Regions from separate parts of the Streptomyces sp. E-08 genome, predicted to be linked through region 3. Evidence: riboswitches for the same ligand, from Rfam matches in the RefSeq annotation. Region 3 holds a riboswitch; each other region holds the start of a gene.

Region 1 (7,641 bases), 6.0 Mb from region 3:
CCGGTCGTGTCGGTCGTGCTGGTTGCCATGGTCGTCGGTCACGACGGACGTGGCGACGGACGACGGGGCGGGAGAGGCCACCGCCGAGCCGGACATGCCGAGCGCGACACCGCCTGCCAACAGGCCGGACGCGGCGGCACCCGCCACCAGTCGGCGGACTCGCATGGTCGTGGTCATGGAACACACCTCCTTCGAACGAGCCGAAATGGGATATCGCGGCGAGAGCCTGCGGGTGAGGAGCCATTCCGACTCGCGCGGCGATTGCCGGAAGCCGTGAGTCTCGCTGTGCACTTCGTAGCGGGTTCGAGGCGGCAGGCACCGTGAAGGGAACGGTGCGCGGAATCCGGGAACGGCCGCGTGCGACACCTTTGTCCCAGTGTGGCACGGTTGCCCTCCGCGCCGCTCTGCTCCGTTGCCGCGCCGGTACAGCGCGGGCGTGACGGGGCGCGTCCGAGGGGATTCGGGCAGCGGCTAGACACTGATGGAGTGATCCTTGGATCGGCCCAGCCTTGCGTGGCCGATGACGCACAGTGGCTCACTGAGGACTGGGTGTGTCACCGGAGGCGCCCAGAGGGCTGGGTGTGTCACCGGAGAAGCCCAGGAGAGGAGCGCGATCGCGGTGCCCCTGCTCGGAAGGCTGCGTACGAAGGCAGGCGATGCGCTCCTGCGGCGCGTGGCCGGTCCGGCGGCACACCGGAAGCGCGCCCGCATCCATGACACACCGGGGCCGCGCTGGTTCGCTCCGGACAGGCCGGTGCGGACCGTGCACGCCGATGCCTCGATGTACGTCGGCGGCCTTGCCGCGCTTCTGCTCCAGTCCCTGCACCCTGTCGCCATGGCGGCTGTCTGGGCGCACTCGGGTTTCCGCGGTGATCCGTGGGGCCGCCTGCAGCGGACCAGTACCTTCCTGGCGGAGACCACGTTCGGCACGGCGCGGGATGCCGAGCGGGCGGTGGAGCGGGTGCGCGGGGTGCACGCGAGGGTGACCGGGCGCACGGCGGGCGGAGTGCCCTACCGTGCTTCCGATCCGTCGTTGTTGTCCTGGGTGCACATGGCCGAGACGTACTGCTTCCTGGAGGCTCATCGACGCTACGGCCTGCATCCGCTGACCGGCGGGCAACAGGACGCGTACGTCGAGGACATGGCGTCGGTCGCCGTGCGGCTGGGCGTCACCGACCCGCCGGAGACCCGTGCCGGTCTCGTCGCAGCTCTCGGCAGCCGGCGCCGCGAGCTGGAGGCGACGGACGAGTCGTCGGCGACGGCCCGGTACCTGCTGGTGTCACCGCCTCTGCCGTGGCCGGCCCGCCTGCCCTACCTCCTGCTGGCGGCAGCCGCCGTGGACCTCTTGCCGTCGTGGGCCCAGGACCTTGTGCCGGTGCCCCGTCGGATCCGGTTCCTCCGCCGTTTCGCGCGACCCGGCGGTCTGGCGGTCACGGCGGCGATCCGCTGGGTGACGCCGCCGCTTCCCTCCGCAGATACCGATCGATGACCGGTACGTACCCTGACGTGCGGCCGTGCCTCGGGAGCCCTCAGGCGGGCTTGCGCCACACGGAGATGTGCTTCGGGGAGTCCTGGACGAAAGGTGTTCCGTCCCAGTCCGCGACGCGACGCTCCAGCTCCAGTCCGGCGATCCGTGCCATCAGGTCGAGCTCCGCCGGCCATGCGTACCGGTGCCGGGAACTGTCCCGGCGGTAGCGGCCGCCTGCGTTGTCGTTCGTACAGCTGTCGCTCGTGTGGCCGTCGCTCGTGAAATGGTGCGAGACGAGGATCTGCTCGACGAGGTCGAAGGTGTCGAAGCCGAGGTGTCGCTCGGAGACGTCGAACGGCACCGCGACCTGGCCCGGCGGCAGCAACCGCAGGGGCGGTACGCCCAGTTCGATGACGAACCGGCCTCCGGGTGCCAGGTGACGCGCGGCGTTGCGGAAGCACTCGACCTGCTCGTCCTGCGTGAGCAGGTTCGTGATGGTGTTGTAGACGAGATAGACCAGGGAGAATTCCCCGGGGACGACGGTCACGGCCATGTCCCCGATGGTCACCGGCAGGGCGTCGGCGTCGACCTTGCGCCGGAGAACGGCCGCCATGTGCTCGGAGAGTTCGATGCCCGTCACCGGCACGCCACGTTCCCGGAGCGGGACGCCCACGCGTCCGGTTCCGATGGCGAACTCCAGTGCCTGGCCGTCTCCGGCGAGGTCGGCGAGGAAGGCGAGAGTCGGTCCGAGGACGGCGGCCGAGGACATCTCGGTCTCCTCGGCGTCGTAGCGGTCGGCGGTCGCGCGGGTCCACAGCTCACTGCTTGTCACGGCCGGCCACTCTGCCCGGCGCGGGGCGTCGCTGTCGACCGATATGCGCTCACCAGGGTCATGCGTGGGAGACGACTTCGGTGAGGCGGTCGGCCGCGGCGACGGCGGCCTTCGCGAGCCGGGCGCCGGGCTGTCGGGTGAGGCGCTGGATCGGGCCGGTGACCGTGACGGCGGCCACGACGCGGTCGGACGGGCCGCGGACCGGCGCCGAGACGGAGGCCATTCCGGGCTCGCGCTCACCGATCGACTGGGCCCAGCCCCGGCGCCGTACGCCACTGAGGGCGGTGGCCGTGAAGCGAGCACCTTGCAGGCCCTGGTAGAAGCGCTCGGGTTCCTCCCAGGCCAGCAGGACCTGGGCGGCGGAGCCGACCTTCATGGGGAGCGTGGACCCCACCGGCACGATGTCGCGCAGGCCGGACGTCCGCTCGGCTGCGGCGACGCAGACGCGCATCTCGCCCTGGCGGCGGTAGAGCTGCGCACTCTCGCCAGTGGCGTCCCGAAGGGAGGTGAGGACCGGACCGGCTGCGGTCAGCAGGCAGTCCTCGTCCGCGGCAGCCGAGAGCTCGGCAAGGCGAGGGCCGAGGACGAAGCGGCCCTGTACGTCCCTGGCGACCAGACGGTGGCGCTCGAGTGCGATGGCGAGCCGATGGGCCGTGGGCCGTGACAGACCGGTGGACGAGACCAGTCCCGCCAGAGTGGCCGGGCCTGCCGCCAGCGCACCGAGGATCACCGCGGCCTTGTCGAGGACGCCCACACCACTAGAAATATCCGAAATGTCCATGAAAAGGGGTACTCCAGTCTCGGTCGCGCGCGAAGACTCGCGGCGATCTCACGCAGGGAAGGTGGGAATGCTCAGCGGGGAAGAGCCGAAAAGGTCGGCCGATATGCCGCGGCGATCACGAGATGGGTACGCGGAATGCCCGGGACAGGCAGAGCCAGGGCGAAGGACAGCACAGAGAGCACCGTGTCTCCTCATCTTTTCCCACGCCACGTTGGCGCAGGCCGGAGTTGGCACTGATCCCTACGGCGCGGCGCGAACATGGAGCGCCGAGTCGATCGGGGAGTTGCCGGGGCTTCGTAGGGCCGGTCCCTCCACCCCTCTGGATGATTCGCGGAGAACCATACAAGACTCCCGCGGCCACCTGCCACCGGCCTCCTCTTCAGGCGAGCGGCGGGTCAGGCGGGCGGTGCGCGACACCACCCCCGGGTGCCCAAGAGGAGTCAGTGGGGGTGACAGTGCCGGACCGTCGGCGCCGGGATCCCGCCTCCGGCTCCCTCGGTGTCAAGTCCGAGTCGGGTCAACTCATCTGACGTTCCGTCAGGAGTGGCGAGAATCTTGCCTGGACACCCCTACCGGCCGGTTCTACTCTCAAGTCACTTTGCGCGGTTCCCCCACGCACCACACGTACGCACCCCGCTCGACAGCACCCCGCGCACCGCACCATGCGACGACCCGCACCTCCTCGCACCCCACCGTCGATCACCGAGGAGAACTCATGTCCAAGCTGCTCGTCTCCCTCACCGGCCTCGCCGCCGCCGGAGCCCTCGCCTTCGGGGCCAACGGCACGCAGGCCGCCTCCACCACCGTCTTACCTGCCGGCCACTCCTTCGCCGCCAAGCTCACCGGCAAGGCCACCTTCGTCGCCGGGTCGACCACGATGACCTGCACCGTCTCCGCCTCCGTACCGACGAGCGGAGCCAACAACGCCGTCCCCGCAGCCCCCGGCAACCACAACGCCGCGGGCCCCGTCTCCGTCCCCGTCAACCCGCCCAGCTTCAGCGGCTGCAGCACCAGCATCTTCGGCGTGAACGTGACCATCACGAGCAACGCCACCAACGGCCCCTGGACGCTCTCCCTCCAGAACGGCGCCCCCGCCACCGGCGGCTTCACCATCCCCAAGGGCGGCGTCGTCCTCAAGACCAGCGGCCTCGCCAGCTGCACCATCACCGCGTCGCCGGCCGGACCCACCGCCGTCAACGGAAGCTGGGCCAACGGCACCCCGTCCCAGCTGGCGATCGCCAACGCCCCCGTCCCCGCGACCGCCACGGGTGGCTTCCTCTGCCCGACCGGCAACCAGTCCGCGACCTTCAGCGCCACGTACCAGCTCAGCGACACCACGGACCCGTCCCAGCAGATCACGGTGACCGGCTGAGCCGCCGACCGCCCGACCAGAGGGCCGCCTGACCGCCTGACCGGTCGGCCGCCCCGGCGGACCCTGCGCGTCCCGGCCCGGATCACGCGGCAGGGCGCCGACGGCGAGTGACCGTCGCAGCGAACCGGCCTCCGCAGCGGCCCGCCCACCGGCAGACCGGAGGGCGGGCCGTCGGCGGATCCCGGCCCGCACGGGCGGTCGCCGTCCCGCCTCCCCTACCACGACGACTCGCCCCAACCATGGCCTGTATGGCGCACCGAGCTTTTCCTCCCGGGTGACTCCAGTGGCGCGCGTTCCGCGACCACGGGTGTCTGGACGAAGGAAGCGCAGGCAGGAAGTGGGAGAGCATGGAGCGGAAGCACAAGCGCCTCGCGACGCGGTGGGCCGCCGGGGTGGCGGGAGCGGTGTTCGCGATCCTGACGGCCACGGCGATCGTCCTGGTACGGGTCGCCCTGCCGAGCGGCGTCGACGGCGCCGGAGCGACCGTGGACGCGGGGCAGCGGAGCGCCGTGCGGACGGCGCTGGAACTGATCCCCTTCGCAGGCATCGCGTTCCTGTGGTTCATGGGCGCCCTGCGCGAGCAGGGAGGCGACCGTGAGGACAAGTTCGTCTCCACGGTCTTCCTCGGCAGCGGTCTGGTCTTCGTCGCCACGCTCTACGGCGCCGCGGCGGCGGCCTGGAGCACGATCGATGAGGGCGCGCAGGGCTCTTCCTTCGGCCGCGACGTCGCCTACGCCCTGCTGACCACCTACGCCATGCGGATGGCAGCGGTGTTCGTCATCACGACCTCGACCATCGGCCACCGGATCGGCATCCTCCCGCGCCCACTGACCGTCGTCGGCTACCTGGCGGGCCTGACGCTGCTCGTGGTGGGAGCGAGTGTTCCCTGGTCGGAGCTGGTCTTCCCGGCCTGGGTGCTGGTACTCAGCCTGAACATCCTGTGGGGCCGGCACCCCGCCGCGTCGCGGCCCGCCACCTCGACCTGATCGGGCCGGACCGCGCACCGCACGTCCCGCTCACCCGATGGCCTCGCTCACCAGATCACCCCGCTCATCCGATGGCCTCGCTCACCAATCACCCCGCTCACCCGATCGCCCCGCCGACCCGATCGCGCCGCTCACTCGATCGGTCCGCTCCCCATCGCAGTGGACCTCCCGGCCGACGAGAGTGGACGCAGGGGGCTTACCGGGCCATTGGAGAGGACCGATCCCGTGGTGAGCATTGCCGTCGATCTGAACCGCTGCCAGGGATACGCGCAGTGCGCGTTCCTCGCTCCCGAGATCTTCACCATGCACGGCGACGAGGCCCTGCTGTACGACCCCGACCCCGACGCCGAAGAGGCACTGCGCGAGAAGCTGGCCCAGGCCGCCGCGGCCTGCCCCGTACAGGCCATCCTCGTCGATGCCGTGGACGAACCGGCCGAGGCGGTGCCCGGTGCTCGGTGACGGAGCCTTGGACCAGCTCAAACGCGAGGGCCGCATCGTCGTCGTCGGCGCCTCGCTGGCAGGCCTGCGGGCTGCCGAGACCCTGCGGGCCAAGGGCTTCGCCGGGTCTCTGACCATGATCGGCGACGAGCCCTGGGAACCGTACGACCGGCCCCCGCTGTCCAAGGGGGTGCTCCTGGGCAGGGCGCGCGCCGATCGCACCGCGCTGCCCCGGCTCCGGTCCGTCGACGCGACCTGGCGGCTCGGCGTTCCCGCCACCGGCCTGGACATGGCCGCGAGGACGGTGCGGCTGGCCGACGGCGACGAGGTGCCGTACGACCGTCTGCTGATCGCCACCGGTGTCCGGGCGCGCCCGTGGCCGCGGGAGGAGGAGGCGGAACTCGACGGCGTCTTCGTGCTGCGCACCCGCGCCCACGGCGCCGCACTCGCCCGGCGCCTCGACGAGGGACCCAAACGGGTCCTCGTCATCGGCGGAGGGTTCGCCGGTTCGGAGGTCGCCTCCGCCTGCCGCGAACGCGGCCTCCCCGTCACCGTCGCCGAACGGGGCGCCGCACCCCTGGTCGGCGCACTCGGCGGAGTCGTCGCTGCGGTGGCCGGCGGCCTCCAGCGCGAGCACGGCGTGGACCTGCGGTGCGGGGTCATGGTGACCGCCCTGGAGGGCGACGCCTCCGGGCGGGTGCGTGCCGCGCACCTGTCTGACGGCTCCACCGTGGAGACCGACGTGGTGGTCGTCTCGCTCGGCGCCCTCCGTAACACCGAATGGCTGTACGGTTCCGGGCTCGGCGCCGGGCCCCGCGGCATCGCCTGCGACGCCGGGTGCCGGGCCTTCGACATCCGCGGAATCGTCACCGACGACATCTACGCCGCGGGCGACGTCGCCCGCACCCCCCACCCCCTCTTCGGGTACCAGTTCCTGTCACTGGAGCACTGGGGCAACGCCGTCGCCCAGGCGGAGATCGCGGCACACAACATGCTCAGCGCGAGCATCGACCGACTGCCGCACATGGACGTGCCGGCCTTCTGGTCCTCCCAGTTCGGCGTCAACATCAAGTCGGTCGGAGTGCCGTCGATGGCGACGGAGATCCTGATCTCGCAGGGCTCACTGGACAGCCGTCGGTTCGTCGGCGTCTACGGATACCAGGGGCGCGTCATCGGCGCCGTCTCCTTCGACCACGGCCGGTGGCTGCCGTTCTACAAGGAACTCATCGAGAGCACCGCGCCGTTCCCGCCGCAGTTCCCCACGGTCGACCGGCACGCGGACGGACAACGTCCGATGGACGCGGACTTCCCGGACCCCTCGGTCCCCAGCCACGGCCCCACCGTGACCCTCAGCGGATACTCGCCGGCCGACCGCCGGATCACGTTCACCCCCGCGCACTGACCCGCACGGCCACAAGGACCTGCCATGACGCAAACCCTGCTGCACCAGATCCTGGACTACGCCAACCGGGCCGACCCGTACCCGATCTACGAAGAGCTGCGGAGGACACCGGTCCATCACGGAGCCGACGGCCCGTACGTGATCAGCACCTACTACGAGATCCGCAGCCTTCTCCACGATCCCCGGATCAGCTCCGACGCCCGCAACCAGGCGTCCGGCGGCGCCGACCCGCTGGCGGAGTCGTCCGCCGAGGAGAGCGCCCTGCCGCCGAGCTTCCTACGACTCGACCCGCCGGAACACGACCGCATGCGACGCATGACGAACCGGCACTTCGGCCCGCCGCACTCCCCGCACCGGGTCGA
Region 2 (7,641 bases), 2.2 Mb from region 3:
TCCGCCATGGAGCCGGAGCCGGAGCCGGAGCCGGAGCCGGAGCCGGAGCCGGAGTCGGAGTCGGAGCCGGTGCCGGAGCCGTCGCCCGCGACGGAGTGCCGGTCGCCCTGCGGGCCGGGGGCCGGGGGAGCCGGGGAGGGCGGAGCCACCGAGACGGTGGGCGGGGTGCTCGGTTCCGGGGAGGGGGGCTCCGGCTCCTGCTCCGCCTGTGCCGCGGCCGGGGTCGGGGCCGTCGGGGTCGGCTTCGGGGCGTCGAGCTTCGGGGTCGCCGAGCAGGACGGGTCCCGGCTGCCGTCTCCGCAGTTCGAGCGCGGGCTCTGCACCACCACGCCGTCGCGGAGCCGCCCGTCGCCCGTCGCCGGGTCCTTGATCTTCACCGAGTAGGTGACCGTCGCCGTCCTTCCGGCCGGGATGGTCCCCGCGTACCCGATCCTCGGCTTCTCGTACGAGACCCTGCCGAGGTCCGTCCGCACGTCGCCGTTGTAGTCGGCGTCGTCCAGGATCCCGGTCAGGTCGTCGCCGAACCTCGCGTCCGGGTAGTCGGTCCCGCCGACGTTCTTCGCGGTGATCGTGTACGTGAGGGTGTCGCCCGGCCTCACCGTGCGGGGGTGCGCCGTCTTGGCGATCTCCAGGTCCGGGACCGGCACCGAGAAGGCGAGCCCGGACGGCACGTACGTGTCGCCGCTGGTGGAGAAGGTGAGGTCCGCCGAGGTCGCGCCCGGCGGGACGGCGCCGGCCGGGACGTCGAAGGCCTTGGCGTCGATGCTCAGGTTGTCGGTCGGCTTCGGGGAGACCGCGCCGTCGTCCACGCCGACGAAGAAGTTGCCGGTGTTGCCGGTGTGGGCCTCGGTGACGTTCTTCCCGTCCACGCGGAACGTGTCGCCCGGCGTGTTCCGGTCGCCCTCGAACGCGGTCACGCTCGCGCGTACCGTGCCGGGGCCCCGGCGGAAGCCGTCCACGGTGATCGTGGTCGCGGGGGACGTGGAGCGCTGGAGGACGTGGCCGCCGTAGACGTGGACGCTGCGCCGCTCGGGGGCCTTCACCGGGTCGGGGCCCGGGAACCTGTGGACGACCGTGAGGGACCAGCCCGCCACGCAGCCCTTGCCGCTCGGCGCCCACAGGTTGCCGACCGCCACCCGCGCGTCCGTCCCCGAGACGCCCGCGAAGGCGGCCGTCACGTCGGACTCGCCCGTGTAGTAGTGCGGGCCGCCGGTGTCGGCCGGGTCGGCGACCATGCTGTCGATCGAGACCGGGGCCGCCGCCCCGGCCCCGACCCTGATCACCGGGGCCGTCGTCGTCGGGTCGCCGGGGGACCGCCCGACGTCCGCGCCGGAGAGGTCGCAGCGCTTCAGCAGGGCGCCGCCCGGGCCCCTGTACGTGCCGTCGTTGCCGCCCCAGAAGAGGCGCGCGTACGCCACCTCGGCGCCCGCCGGGATCCTCACGTGGCCGGTGCTGGAGCCGAAGCCGGCGTTCCCGGTGCCCGCCGCGTCGATCCGCCGCATCACGAAGGTGTTGTTGTCGTCCGAGCCCTGGCCCGACGCCGCCGTCGCGCAGCGCGCCGCCAGGTCCGCCGGGGCGTCCGGGCAGCCCATGACCGTGTTGCCGATCGTGGTGAAGTCGCCGTACAGCGACGCGTCGTACCGCTTGCCGAAGGGCTCGATCACGTCCGCGGCGGCCGGGGCGGCCACCGCGGCCGCGAGCGAGCCCGCCGTGAGCCCGATGGCCGCGAGCACCCTGCCCAGGTGATGTTGTCTGAAGCGCATAAAAGGGCAATTTATGCAAAACGGATCATCATGGGGCGTCACGCCACGCGGCGCTGCGCGTACTCCGTGATCTCGGCCATCGGCGGCCGCTCCTCGGTGTCCACCGCGTACGTCCGCGGCTCGAAGCCCTTCTCGCCCCGCTCGAACTGCGTCAGCCTCGGCCGGACCAGGTGCCCCCGCGACAGCCGCAGCTGCGCCGTCCGGTAGATCGCCGCCGCCATCCGGCCCAGCGCGAGACCGTCCTGGTGCCGGTGCTTGCGCACGCCCACGTCCACCTGGGCGAGCGCGTCCAGGCCCACCGTGTGCAGGGCGTCCACGAGCAGCCCCAGCTCCACTCCGTAACCGACCGGGAACGGCAGCCGTTCGAGCAGCGAGCGCCGCGCCGCGTACTCGCCGCCCAGCGGCTGCACGAAGCCCGCCAGCTGCGGCCAGTGCAGGTTGAGGAGCGGGCGGGCCACCAGTTCGGTGACCCGGCCGCCCTGGGCAGGGGTCCTGCCGGAGGCGAGCCCGTCGGGTTCGGCCCCGAAGGGGCGGTCGTACATCGCCTTCACGAAGTCCACGTCCGGGTCGGTGAGCAGCGGGCCCACGATCCCCGTCACGAAGTCCGCCGAGAAGTCCCGCAGGTCCGCGTCCACGAAGCACACGACGTCCCCGCTCGTCACCATCAGTGACCGCCAGAGCACCTCGCCCTTGCCGGGGACCGCCGGTATGCGGGGGAGTATCGCGTCCCGCGCGACCACCCGCGCGCCGGCCGCCGCCGCCACCTCCGCCGTACGGTCCGTGGAGCCCGAGTCGATCACCACCAGCTCGTCGACGAGCGGCACCGCCTCGGTCATCAGCTCGCGCCGGATCACGGAGACGATGTCCCCGACCGTCGCCTCCTCGTTCAGCGCGGGCAGGACGACGCTGACCCTCGTGTTCCGCTTGGCGGCGAGGATCCGCTCCAGCGGCCGGTCCGCCACGGACCAGGACCGCCGGTCCAGCCAGCGCTCCACCTCTTCCAGCACGTGATCTCCATCTCGCGGTTCGGACGGCCGGTCCAGGGTTCCGGGCCTTCGGTTACAGTCTTGAACAACGCGGATGCCCGATGCACGTCGGGGTGCCGCCCGCGTCGGAGCGCAGGAACGAAAGTCCACCGCGCTTCACAATCGAATACCGCTCATCCAGAGGGGCAGAGGGAAACGGCCCGTTGAAGCCCCGGCAACCCTCCAGTCGGTTCGTCTCGTCCTCCAGCGAGGTCCCCGACTAGGGAAGGTGCCAAATCCGTCTCATGGCGAAAAATTCGTCATGGGAAAGATGAGGAGAAAGGGCCTCGCCTCCATGGCTGTTCAGACCGTCGCACCCACCAACGTCGACCTCGGTCCCGCGTCCGGGCTTTCCTGTCGCGAATGCGGTGAAGTCTTCCCGCTCGGCCCGATCTTCGCCTGCGAACTCTGCTTCGGACCGCTCGAAGTCGCGTACGACCTCCCCACCGGTGACCCCGAGGCGCTGCGCAAGCAGATCGAGGCCGGCCCCGCCAACATCTGGCGCTACGCCCCGCTGCTGCCCGTCCCCGCCGACGTCGCCGAGAAGCCGAACCTGAACCCCGGCTGGACCAAGCTCGTCCGGGCCGACAACCTCGCCGCCGCGATCGGCGTCGCCCCCGGCAAGCTCTTCGTCAAGGACGACTCCGGCAACCCGACCCACTCCTTCAAGGACCGGGTCGTCGCCCAGGCGCTCGAAGCCGCCCGCGCCTTCGGCTTCACCACCCTCTCCTGCTCCTCCACCGGCAACCTGGCCGGCGCCGTCGGCGCCGCCGCCGCCCGCGCCGGCTTCCGCTCCTGCGTGTTCATCCCGCACGACCTGGAGCAGGGCAAGGTCGTCATGGCCGGTGTCTACGGCGGTGACCTCGTCGCCATCGAGGGCAACTACGACGACGTCAACCGCTTCTGCTCCGAGCTCATCGGCGACCCGCTCGGCGAGGGCTGGGGCTTCGTGAACGTCAACCTCCGCCCGTACTACGGCGAGGGCTCCAAGACGCTCGCGTACGAGATCTGCGAGCAGCTCGGCTGGGTCATCCCCGACCAGCTCGTCATCCCGATCGCCTCCGGCTCCCAGCTCACCAAGATCGACAAGGGCCTGCAGGAGCTCATCAAGCTGGGCCTCGTCGAGGACAAGCCGTACAAGATCTTCGGCGCCCAGGCCGAGGGCTGCTCCCCGGTCTCCGCCGCCTTCAAGGCCGGTCACGACGTCGTCCGCCCGCAGAAGCCGAACACGATCGCCAAGTCGCTCGCGATCGGCAACCCGGCCGACGGCCCGTACGTCCTCGACATCGCCCGCCGCACCGGCGGCGCCGTGGAGGACGTGAACGACGAGCAGGTCGTCGAGGCCATCAAGATCCTCGCCCGCACCGAGGGCATCTTCGCGGAGACCGCGGGCGGCGTGACCGTCGGCGTCACCAAGAAGCTCGTCGAGGCCGGTCTCATCGACCCGGACCTCACCACCGTCGTCCTCAACACCGGCGACGGACTCAAGACCCTGGACGCGGTGGCCGACACCTCTCAGGCGACCGTCACCATCCGCCCGAGCCTGGAGGCGTTCCGCGACGCCGGCCTGGCCGTCTGAGTCCGTCCCCTCCTGGCCCACCGAAAGGTTCCGAAGACATGGCCGTGAACGTCCGCATCCCCACCATCCTCCGCACCTACACGGGCGGGCAGTCCGAGGTCCAGGCCGAGGGCGCGACCCTCGCCGAGGTCATCGCGGACCTGGAGAAGAACCACACGGGCATCGCCGCCCGCGTCCTGGACGACCAGGGCAAGCTGCGCCGCTTCGTCAACGTCTACGTCAACGACGACGACGTGCGCTTCGAGCAGGGCCTGGAGACGGCCACCCCGGCCGGCGCGGGCGTCTCGATCATCCCGGCCGTCGCCGGAGGCTGCTGAGCCTTACCCGTCGGTACGAATTGCCCCTTCCGCGCGATAAGCGGAGGGGGCAATTCTGCATGGTTGAGCGAGGTAGAGTTGGGGAAGTCCCCTCCGCTGCTCATGCCGGCCGCATATGAGAATGCGTCCCCGCACGACAAGAAGCAGCCAAAGTGCCTGCGCGTTGTGTACGTTCTGCGCGCTTTGCCGGGCCCGACTTGCCCCGTAATTCCGGGGATTATCCCCAATTCCCCTTTCCGGGACGCCCAGAATTCTCGGTCGAATGACCTGTTGCAGAGGGCAGTTGGGCAGATACATTCAGCGGCGGTCGACGCGTTCCGGCGCAGGGTCTGACCCGGGTCCGCGAGGTGCGGGTCCCGCGCAAGGGCCAGTAATAGGGGAGTTAGGCATGGCTCAGGGCACCGTCAAGTGGTTCAACGCGGAGAAGGGCTACGGCTTCATCGCGGTAGACGGTGGTGCGGATGTTTTCGTCCACTACAGCGCGATCCAGATGGATGGCTACCGCAGCCTCGAAGAGGGCCAGCGGGTCGAGTTCGAGATCTCGCAGGGCCAGAAGGGTCCGCAGGCGGACATGGTCAAGCTCGCCGTCTGAGCGCGGCGCGATCGGCCACCGACGCAACGCCGTCGAGGGGTCCGCATCCCTGAGGGGATGCGGACCCCTCGTGCGTTCCCGAACCTCGTCCGCGAGGTGCCCGATCCACGAGAGTCGCTTGCACTCGCATGGGTCGAGTGCTAATCATTGGCGTTAGCACTCGGAAGGTGAGAGTGCTTACGAGGATCGGGCAGACGAGGCCCGCGGCCAGGTGGGGCAAGGAACCGCCGGGCACGCAGGCCGTCCGTCGCGGGCGTCGGCGCGGTCCTGGAGCGTTATCCACCCCATGTCCGGGAGGACCACTTCACATGGCCAAGATCATCGCGTTCGACGAGGAGGCCCGGCGCGGTCTCGAGCGCGGCATGAACCAGCTCGCTGACGCCGTCAAGGTCACCCTCGGCCCGAAGGGCCGCAACGTCGTCCTCGAGAAGAAGTGGGGCGCCCCCACGATCACCAACGATGGTGTCTCCATCGCCAAGGAGATCGAGCTCGAGGACCCGTACGAGAAGATCGGCGCCGAGCTGGTCAAGGAAGTCGCCAAGAAGACGGACGACGTCGCCGGCGACGGTACGACCACCGCCACCGTTCTCGCCCAGGCGCTCGTCCGCGAGGGCCTCCGCAACGTCGCCGCCGGTGCCAACCCGATGGCCCTCAAGCGCGGTATCGAGAAGGCCGTCGAGGCCGTCTCCGGCGCCCTGCTCGAGCAGGCGAAGGATGTCGAGACCAAGGAGCAGATCGCTTCCACGGCCTCCATCTCCGCCGCCGACACCCAGATCGGCGAGCTCATCGCCGAGGCGATGGACAAGGTCGGCAAGGAAGGCGTCATCACCGTCGAGGAGTCCCAGACCTTCGGTCTGGAGCTGGAGCTCACCGAGGGCATGCGCTTCGACAAGGGCTACATCTCGGCGTACTTCGCCACCGACATGGAGCGCATGGAGTCGTCGCTCGACGACCCGTACCTCCTGATCGTCAACTCCAAGATCTCCTCCGTGAAGGACCTCCTTCCGCTCCTGGAGAAGGTCATGCAGTCGGGCAAGCCGCTGCTGATCATCGCCGAGGACGTCGAGGGCGAGGCCCTGTCGACCCTGGTCGTCAACAAGATCCGCGGCACCTTCAAGTCCGTCGCGGTCAAGGCCCCGGGCTTCGGCGACCGCCGCAAGGCCATGCTGAACGACATCGCCATCCTCACGGGCGGCACGGTCATCTCCGAGGAGGTCGGCCTCAAGCTCGAGAACGCGGGCCTGGACCTGCTCGGCCGCGCCCGCAAGGTCGTCATCACCAAGGACGAGACCACCATCGTCGACGGTGCCGGTGACAGCGAGCAGGTCGCCGGTCGCGTGAACCAGATCCGCGCCGAGATCGAGAACTCCGACTCGGACTACGACCGCGAGAAGCTCCAGGAGCGCCTCGCGAAGCTGGCCGGCGGCGTGGCCGTCATCAAGGCCGGTGCCGCGACCGAGGTCGAGCTCAAGGAGCGCAAGCACCGCATCGAGGACGCCGTTCGCAACGCGAAGGCGGCCGTCGAGGAGGGCATCGTCGCCGGCGGTGGCGTGGCCCTGCTCCAGGCGTCGAGCGTCTTCGAGAAGCTCGAGGCCGACCTGGCGGGCGACGAGGCCACCGGTGCCAACATCGTCAAGCTGGCCCTCGAGGCCCCGCTGAAGCAGATCGCCGTCAACGCCGGCCTCGAGGGCGGCGTCGTGGCGGAGAAGGTCCGCAACCTGCCCGTCGGCCACGGCCTGAACGCCGCGACCAACGAGTACGTCGACCTCATCGCCGAGGGCATCATCGACCCGGCGAAGGTCACGCGCTCCGCGCTGCAGAACGCCGCGTCGATCGCCGCGCTGTTCCTCACCACCGAGGCCGTCATCGCCGACAAGCCGGAGAAGGCCGCCGCGCCGGCCGGCGGCGGCATGCCGGGCGGTGACATGGACTTCTGATCCTGACGGATCGGTGGTTCATCGCTGAACGCGCAGCTCGCGCACGCGAACGAGGGCGGCACCCCCACCAGGGGGTGCCGCCCTCGGGCGTTTCACGGGACGGGCTCAGCGCACGTCGACGTAGTCCCCGCCGGCCGAGGCCGGGGAGTTGAAGTGCCGGTAGTCACCGAAGCAGTGGATCCGCCAGGAGCCGTCGGCGCCCGCCTTCGCCCTGAGGGAGACCTTGCCGGTGGAGCCGGAGCGGCCGGAGGCCACGGTGTTCCAGGTCCGCGAGCCCTTCGGCTGGAACTGCAGCACCACCGGCGCGTTCCCGTACGCACGCCAGGCGCCGTCCCAGTAGTGCTGGAGCCCGCCGGTGACGGTCACGTACCCGTTCTTGGCGACGGGCTCGGGACCCGCGTTCAGCGAGACGATCCGGGTGTCGTTGC
Region 3 (7,641 bases):
GCTCGCGGCGTACGTCGCCTCTCTCGGTGCCGGTGCGATCACGCCGACCGAAGGCCAGTACAGCCCTGACGGTGCCGACATCGCCCGTGGTGGCGAGCTGTTCCGCACCAACTGTGCCCAGTGCCACAACTTCACCGGCGAGGGTGGCGCGCTGACCTACGGCAAGTACGCCCCGAGCCTCGAAGGCGTGAGCCCGAAGCACCTCTACGAGGCCATGCAGACCGGCCCGCAGAACATGCCCTCCTTCCCCGACACGACCATGCCGGAGAAGGAGAAGAAGGACATCATCGCGTACGTCCAGGCCGTCAACAGCGACAAGGCCGACAACCCGGGCGGTCTCAAGCTCGGTGGCCTCGGCCCCGTCAGCGAGGGCCTGTTCGCCTGGGTCTTCGGTCTGGGTGCGCTGATCGCAGTTGCCATCTGGGTCGCGGCCCACACCGCTAAGGCCAAGAAGTCATGAGTAGCCAAGAGATTCCAGAAGAGAACCTGCCGGCAGGGCAGGACACCGCGCACGGCGCGGTGAAGGTCGCCGACGACCCGTTCGCCGACCCGGGCCTCCCGCCCCACAAGCCCCGCATCCAGGACATCGACGAGCGGGCCGCCCGTCGGTCCGAGCGCGCGGTCGCCTTCATGTTCACGCTGTCGATGCTGGCCACCGTCGGCTTCATCGCCTCGTACGTGATCTTCCCGGTCGACAAGATCGTGTACATCTGGCCCCTCGGCCGGGTGTCCGCGCTCAACTTCGCCCTGGGTCTGACCCTCGGTGCCGCCCTCTTCTTCATCGGCGCGGGCGCGGTCCACTGGGCCCGCACCCTGATGTCCGACGTCGAGGTCGCCGACGAGCGTCACCCGATGGCGGCGTCGCCCGAGGTCAAGGCGAAGGTCATGGCGGACTTCGCGGCCGGTGCCGCGGAGTCGGGCATGGGCCGCCGCAAGCTCATCCGCAACACGATGTTCGGCGCGCTGTCGCTCGTACCGCTCTCCGGCATCGTCCTGCTGCGTGACATGGGCCCGCTGCCCGAGAAGAAGCTCCGGACCACGCTGTGGACCAAGGGGCTCCAGCTCATCAACATGAACACGCACGAGCCGCTGCGTCCCGAGGACGTCGCGGTCGGCTCGCTGACCTTCGCGATGCCCGAGGGCCTCTCGGAGCACGACGAGCACTTCCAGACCGAGATCGCCAAGGCCGCCCTGATGATCGTCCGGATCCAGCCGGAGGACATCAAGGACAAGCGCGAGCTCGAGTGGTCCCACCAGGGCATCGTCGCGTTCTCGAAGATCTGCACCCACGTGGGCTGCCCGATCTCCCTGTACGAGCAGCAGACGCACCACGTGCTCTGCCCGTGCCACCAGTCCACCTTCGACCTCTCCGACGGCGCCCGCGTCATCTTCGGCCCGGCCGGTCACGCCCTCCCGCAGCTGCGGATCGGCGTGAACGACAAGGGCTTCCTGGAGGCGCTCGGCGACTTCGACGAGCCCGTCGGTCCTGCCTTCTGGGAGCGCGGATGAGCACCGTGACGGAATCAAAGAAAGCACCCGCCGGTGAGCGGGTCGCGGACTGGGCCGACGGCCGCCTGGGGATCTACACGCTGGCCAAGGCCAACATGCGGAAGATCTTCCCGGACCACTGGTCCTTCATGCTGGGCGAGGTCTGCCTCTACAGCTTCCTCATCATCATCCTGACGGGCGTCTATCTGACGATGTTCTTCCACCCGTCGATGAACGAGGTGGAGTACGTCGGACCGTACGTCCCGCTCCAGGGACAGCTGATGTCCGAGGCGTTCAACTCGACCATGCACATCTCCTTCGAGGTGCGCGGTGGTCTGCTCATCCGGCAGATCCACCACTGGGCGGCGCTGATCTTCCTCGCCGGCATGTTCGTGCACATGATGCGCGTGTTCTTCACCGGCGCGTTCCGCAAGCCGCGTGAGATCAACTGGCTGTTCGGCTTCCTGCTGTTCTTCCTGGGCATGTTCACCGGCTTCACCGGTTACTCGCTCCCGGACGACCTGCTCTCCGGCACCGGTGTCCGCTTCATGCAGGGCGCGATCCTGTCCGTGCCGGTCCTCGGCACGTACCTGTCGATGTTCCTGTTCGGCGGCGAGTTCCCCGGCGGCGACTTCGTCGCCCGGTTCTACTCGGCGCACGTGCTGCTGCTCCCCGGCATCATGCTGGGCCTCGTGGTCGCCCACCTCATCCTGGTGTTCGTCCACAAGCACACGCAGTTCGCCGGCCCCGGCCGCACGAACAACAACGTCGTCGGCATGCCGCTGCTGCCCGTGTACATGGCGAAGGCCGGAGGCTTCTTCTTCCTGGTCTTCGGTGTCATCGCGGTCATCGCGGCGATCGCCTCGATCAACCCGATCTGGGCCATCGGCCCGTACCGTCCGGACCAGGTGTCCACCGGCGCCCAGCCCGACTGGTACATGGGCTTCGCCGAGGGTCTGATCCGTGTCATGCCGGGCTGGGAGATCAACCTGTGGGGCCACACGCTGGTCCTCGGCGTGATGATCCCGCTGGCGATCTTCCCGGCGGTCCTCGCGGCCATCGCGGTCTACCCGTTCATCGAGTCGTGGATCACCGGCGACAAGCGCGAGCACCACATCGCGCAGCGCCCGCGCAACGCTCCGACGCGCACCGCCTTCGGTGTCGCCTGGATCACCGCGTACATGATCATGCTCGTGGGTGGTGGAAACGACCTCTGGGCGACCCACTTCCACCTGTCGCTCAACTCGATCACCTGGTTCGTGCGGATCTTCTTCTTCGCCGGTCCGGTCATCGCGTTCGTCGCCACGAAGCGGATCTGCCTCGGCCTCCAGCGCCGCGACAAGGACAAGGTGCTGCACGGCCGCGAGTCGGGCATCATCAAGCGCCTGCCGCACGGTGAGTTCGTCGAGGTCCACGAGCCGCTCAGCCAGGGCGAGCTGCACCGCCTCACGGCGCACGAGCAGTACGACGCCGCGGAGCTGCCGCCGGCCGTCGACGAGAACGGCGTGGAGCGCAAGATCGGCCGCATGGAGAAGCTGCGGGTCAAGCTCAACAAGGGCTACTACGGCGACGACAGCCAGATCGCCAAGCCCACGGTCGAGGAGTACAAGGAGATCCAGAGCGGCCACGGCCACCACTGATCACCTTGAACACCTGACCAGCTGAAGGTCGCCACGGCGAGAGCCCCGTCCATTCGATGGACGGGGCTCTTTGCCGTCCCCGGAGGTCGATAGGGTTAAGCCGTCACCTATTGCGCACGCAACAGACCAGGAGCTGCCATGAGCGCTGCGACCCCCGCTGGAGGACCTACCACGGCGGGCCGCTCCTGGCCCGTCCTGCTGAACGGCCTGCTCGACGGCAGGGACCTCTCCGCCGACGACACCGCCTGGGCGATGGACCTGATCATGAGCGGCGAGGCGACCGACGCGCAGATCGCCGGCTTCATGGTGGCGCTGCGCGCCAAGGGCGAGACCGTGCAGGAGATCACCGGCCTCGTCCGGACCATGTACGCGCACGCCAACGTGATCGAGGTGCCGGGCCCCGCCGTCGACATCGTCGGCACCGGCGGCGACGGCGCCAAGACGGTCAACATCTCCACCATGGCCTCGATCGTGGTCGCCGGCACGGGCGCCAAGGTCGTCAAGCACGGCAACCGGGCCGCGTCCTCCGCCTCCGGTTCCTCCGACGTCCTGGAGAAGCTCGGCATCAACCTCGACCTGACCCCGCGCCGGGTCGCCGAGGTGGCCGAGGAGGCCGGCATCACCATGTGCTTCGCCGTGCGGTTCCACCCCTCGCTGCGGCACGTCGCCGCGGCCCGCGGCCAGCTGGGCATCCGGACCACCTTCAACGTCCTCGGCCCGCTGACCAACCCCGCCAAGGTGCGGGCCCAGGCCGTCGGCGTCGCCGACCCGCGCATGGCGCCCGTCGTCGCCGGGGTCTTCGCCGAGCGCGGCAACTCGGCCCTCGTCTTCCGCGGCGACGACGGCCTGGACGAGCTGACCACCACCTCCACCTCCCGCGTCTGGGTGGTCAAGGACGGCGGCGTCACCGAGGAGCGCTTCGACCCGCGCGACGTCGGCATCGAGCTCGTCCCCCTGGAGGCGCTGCGCGGCGCCGACGCCTCGTACAACGCCGACGTGGCGCGCCGGCTGCTCGCGGGGGAGACCGGTCCGGTACGGGACGCGGTGCTGCTCAACGCGGCGGCGGCGCTCACCGCCCTGGAGCCCGGAGCGGGCACCCTCGTGGAGCAACTCGCCGCGGGCATCGCGAAGGCGGCCGAGTCGATCGACTCCGGCGCGGCCCACCGCACCCTGGAGCGCTGGATCGCCGCCAGCAACGCCTGAGCCTGTGTGAACGGCGTATGTCGACCCCGTCCCGGATGCCGGGACGGGGTTGCGGCGTCCTGATCGACTGGCATAGGTTCTGGAACAGGTCATGAGTGACAGCTGCAAGGCCCCGGCCGGCTGTCCGGCAACCCTCCGTCCGTGGCGGGGTGCCCCGGGTGAAGACCAGGCCGTACGGCAGAAGCCTGCGGCAAGCGCGGACCCCTGCGCGTCACCCTGGGGTCCTTGGTCCTCTAGGGAGCGTTGTCTCGTGAGCAAGCGAATGCGTTAGGGCCCTTCAGGCCCCCTCTCTCCACCCTTCACCCGTACGCGGCACCCTTCGTTCGCGCTGCCCTGCGGGCCCCTTCACGCCTTTTCGCGCCCCTTTCATGCCGGGAGACACCGCTATGTCCGCACGCCCGAACGCCGCCACCGTAGCCACCGTCGACACTGCCGCAGACTCCGCCGAACCCTGCTGCGACGCCCCGCTGCCGGTCCTCGGCCGGGACGTCACCGTCCCGCTCGTCACCGGCGGCGAGGTGACCTACGCGGCGCTCGACTACGCGGCCAGCGCACCGGCGCTCCAGCGGGTCTGGGACGACGTGGCCGCCTACGCCCCCTACTACGGCAGCGTGCACCGCGGCGCCGGCTACCTCTCCCAGCTCTCCACCGACCTCTTCGAGAACAGCCGCGTCACCGTCGCCGAGTTCCTCGACTGCCGCCCCGGCGACCAGGTCGTCTTCACCCGCTCCACCACCGACTCGCTGAACCTGCTCGCCGCCACGATCCCGGCCGGCTGCCAGGTCTTCGTCTTCGAGACCGAGCACCACGCCTCGCTGCTGCCCTGGAGGGACGCCCGCGTCACCTACCTCAACGCGCCGCGCACCCCGGAGCAGGCCGTCGCGACCCTGGAGCGCGCCCTCGCCGACCGCGACCCGTACGGTCCCGCCCTGGTCTGCGTCACCGGCGCCTCCAACGTCACCGGTGAGCTGTGGCCGGTGAAGGAGCTCGCCGCCGCCGCGCACGCCCACGGTGCCCGGATCGTGCTCGACGCCGCCCAGCTCGCCCCCCACCACCCGGTCTCCGTGCGCGAGCTCGACGTGGACTGGGTCGCCTTCTCCGGGCACAAGCTGTACGCGCCCTTCGGCTCCGGCGTCCTCGCCGGCCGCGCCGACTGGCTCCAGGATTCCGAGCCCTACCTCGCGGGCGGCGGCGCCTCCCGCAAGGTGGCACGCCGGGCCGACGGTGGTGTGGACGTGGAGTGGCACACCACCGCGGCCCGGCACGAGGCCGGTTCGCCGAACGTCATCGGCGTCTACTCGATCGCCTCCGCCTGCAAGGCGCTCACCGAGGCCGGCTTCGACTCCCTCGTCGCCCGCGAGCGGCACCTGATCGACACCGTCCGCGCGGGCCTGGCCGAGGTGCCCGAGGTGCGGGTGCTCTCGCTCTTCGGCGACGACGCGCCCCGCGTGGGCGTCATCTCCTTCGTCGTGGAGGGCTGGAACAGCTCCCACTTCGCCGCCGCGCTCTCCGCCGAGTACGGCATCGGCGTCCGCGACGGCCTCTTCTGCGCCCACCCGCTGGTCCGCACCCTGCTCGGCAGCGACCCGCAGGACCCGGGCGAGTGCGGTGCGCCGGAGGCCGCCCCGGGGGAGCGTTCGCTCAACGCCATCCGGGTGAGCTTCGGCGCCGGTACGCCGGACGAGCACGTGGAGCGGTTCGTCGGCGCCGTGAAGGAGCTCGTCCGGGACGGCGCGCAGTGGAAGTACCGCACCGAGGACGGCCGCTGCGTCCCGGACCGCGGCTGATCGGTCACTCGTACGGGTGAAGGGGGCCTCCCGGTCGGGAGGCCCCCTTCGGTCGTGCTCGGGTGCGCGGTGTCAGGACTCCAGGCCGATGGCGAAGGCCGCCTCCAGGTCGTGCTGGGAGTACGTCCGGAACGCGACGTGCGTGTCCGTGGCCTCGACGCCCGGAATCTTGCTGATGCGGCCGGGGATGACGTCGGCGAGGTCGTCGTGGCGCGGGACCCGGACCATGGCGATCAGGTCGTATGTTCCGGTGACCGAGAAGACCTCGCTGACGCTGTCGAGCGCGGCGATCGACTCGGCGATCTCGGGAATGCGGTCCACGCTGGTCTTGATGAGCACGATCGCGGTGATCACGGCTGGCTTTCTCCCTCGGTCGCCGCGGCTGGGACTTTCACTCTATCCCCACCGCGGAAGCGCCCCCAGGCGTAGAGGAAGCCGACGGAGAAGCCCACGACGTGGGCCAGGTAGGCGACGCCGGGTCCGGCGCCCGCCGCCCGCGCGGCCATCCACTGGAGCGTGAACCAGAAGATCAGCACGATCCAGGCGGGGAAGCGCAGCGGCAGGAAGAACAGGAAGGGGAAGAGGCTCGTGACCCGGGAGCGCGGGAAGAGGAAGAGGAACGCCCCGAGCACCGCGGAGATCGCCCCGGAGGCGCCGACCAGGGTCTGCTCGCTGTCCGCGTGCGCCACCGCGTACCCGAGCAGGGCGACATAGCCGGTCCCCAGGTAGAAGAGGCAGAACTCGACGGGCCCCATGCGTTCCTCGGCCATCGCGCCGAAGACGTACAGGAACAGCATGTTTCCCAGCAGGTGGAGCCAGCTGCCGTGGACGAAGAGCGCGGTCAGCGGGGTGAGCAGGGCCCTGGAGTCGCCGCTCATCAGCTCGGCGGGGACGACGCCCCAGCGGCGGAAGTAGGCGCCCTGGGCCGCCAGGAGCTCGTCGCCCGTGCCGTACCCGGGGCTGAGTCCGGAGACCGGGCTGATCACGAAGAGCAGGCAGCAGGCGGCGATCAGTGCGTACGTCACGGTGGGTCCGCCGCGGGTGCCCCGCCAGGCCCCGAGCGCCGCGCCTCGCCAGTCGATCATGGACAGATCATGGCGTACCGGGGCCGAAGTGGACAGAGTGCCTCGCCGTGTCCCGCCCTCCCCGCGAGGCCTTAGTGTTACGGGCACCACCGACCGCAGTTCGACGGCGCACCGCGGCTCCCGCACCTGGTACCACGCAACAGGAAGAAGGACGGCACCGATGACGACGGTTCCCCTGCCGACCGACGAGACCCGCTGGCGCTGCACGCTCTGCGGCAATCTGACCCGCTTCGACGTGACCCGCTCCTCCAAGGTCGTGGAGTACGTCCATCTGGACCTCGCAGGAGACCCGACGGTCGAGGAGCGGCAGGTGGTCAGTGAGACCATCGAGTCGGTCCGCTGCCGCTGGTGCAACGCGGTGGACCAGATCGAACTGGTGGACAGGCCGGGCGCCGCCTCCTGAGGGACGGCGCGGACGACATAGGGGTGACGGATCGT

Evidence for each region. A riboswitch is a leader RNA that binds a small molecule or an ion and turns the genes downstream of it on or off. The one in region 3 is predicted to bind S-adenosylmethionine.
Region 1: another riboswitch for S-adenosylmethionine. It lies ahead of ACN9MM_RS38565 (IclR family transcriptional regulator); the one in region 3 lies ahead of ACN9MM_RS11245 (aminotransferase class V-fold PLP-dependent enzyme).
Region 2: another riboswitch for S-adenosylmethionine. It lies ahead of thrC (threonine synthase); the one in region 3 lies ahead of ACN9MM_RS11245 (aminotransferase class V-fold PLP-dependent enzyme).

Annotation. Positions count from the first base shown of each region.
Region 1 covers NZ_CP183971.1:8,420,886-8,428,526, forward strand. The annotation lists gene ACN9MM_RS38550 (hypothetical protein) at 1-177, opposite strand, end outside; gene ACN9MM_RS38555 (oxygenase MpaB family protein) at 626-1,489, shown strand; gene ACN9MM_RS38560 (class I SAM-dependent DNA methyltransferase) at 1,530-2,300, opposite strand; gene ACN9MM_RS38565 (IclR family transcriptional regulator) at 2,359-3,081, opposite strand; SAM riboswitch class I at 3,270-3,411, opposite strand; gene ACN9MM_RS38570 (hypothetical protein) at 3,797-4,453, shown strand; gene ACN9MM_RS38575 (hypothetical protein) at 4,801-5,439, shown strand; gene ACN9MM_RS38580 (ferredoxin) at 5,668-5,898, shown strand; gene ACN9MM_RS38585 (NAD(P)/FAD-dependent oxidoreductase) at 5,855-7,279, shown strand; gene ACN9MM_RS38590 (cytochrome P450) at 7,304-7,641, shown strand, end outside.
Region 2 covers NZ_CP183971.1:4,707,868-4,715,508, forward strand. The annotation lists gene ACN9MM_RS21745 (DUF11 domain-containing protein) at 1-1,763, opposite strand, end outside; gene ACN9MM_RS21750 (glucosyl-3-phosphoglycerate synthase) at 1,802-2,770, opposite strand; SAM riboswitch class I at 2,920-3,066, shown strand; gene thrC (threonine synthase) at 3,060-4,367, shown strand; gene ACN9MM_RS21760 (MoaD/ThiS family protein) at 4,406-4,684, shown strand; gene ACN9MM_RS21765 (cold-shock protein) at 5,073-5,276, shown strand; gene groL (chaperonin GroEL) at 5,585-7,213, shown strand; gene ACN9MM_RS21775 (hypothetical protein) at 7,319-7,641, opposite strand, start outside.
Region 3 covers NZ_CP183971.1:2,459,476-2,467,116, reverse strand. The annotation lists gene ACN9MM_RS11265 (cytochrome bc1 complex diheme cytochrome c subunit) at 1-460, shown strand, start outside; gene ACN9MM_RS11260 (Rieske 2Fe-2S domain-containing protein) at 457-1,509, shown strand; gene ACN9MM_RS11255 (cytochrome b) at 1,506-3,128, shown strand; gene trpD (anthranilate phosphoribosyltransferase) at 3,267-4,331, shown strand; SAM riboswitch class IV at 4,419-4,534, shown strand; gene ACN9MM_RS11245 (aminotransferase class V-fold PLP-dependent enzyme) at 4,718-6,118, shown strand; gene ACN9MM_RS11240 (Lrp/AsnC family transcriptional regulator) at 6,191-6,472, opposite strand; gene ACN9MM_RS11235 (rhomboid family intramembrane serine protease) at 6,469-7,203, opposite strand; gene ACN9MM_RS11230 (hypothetical protein) at 7,364-7,606, shown strand; gene ACN9MM_RS11225 (NYN domain-containing protein) at 7,640-7,641, shown strand, end outside.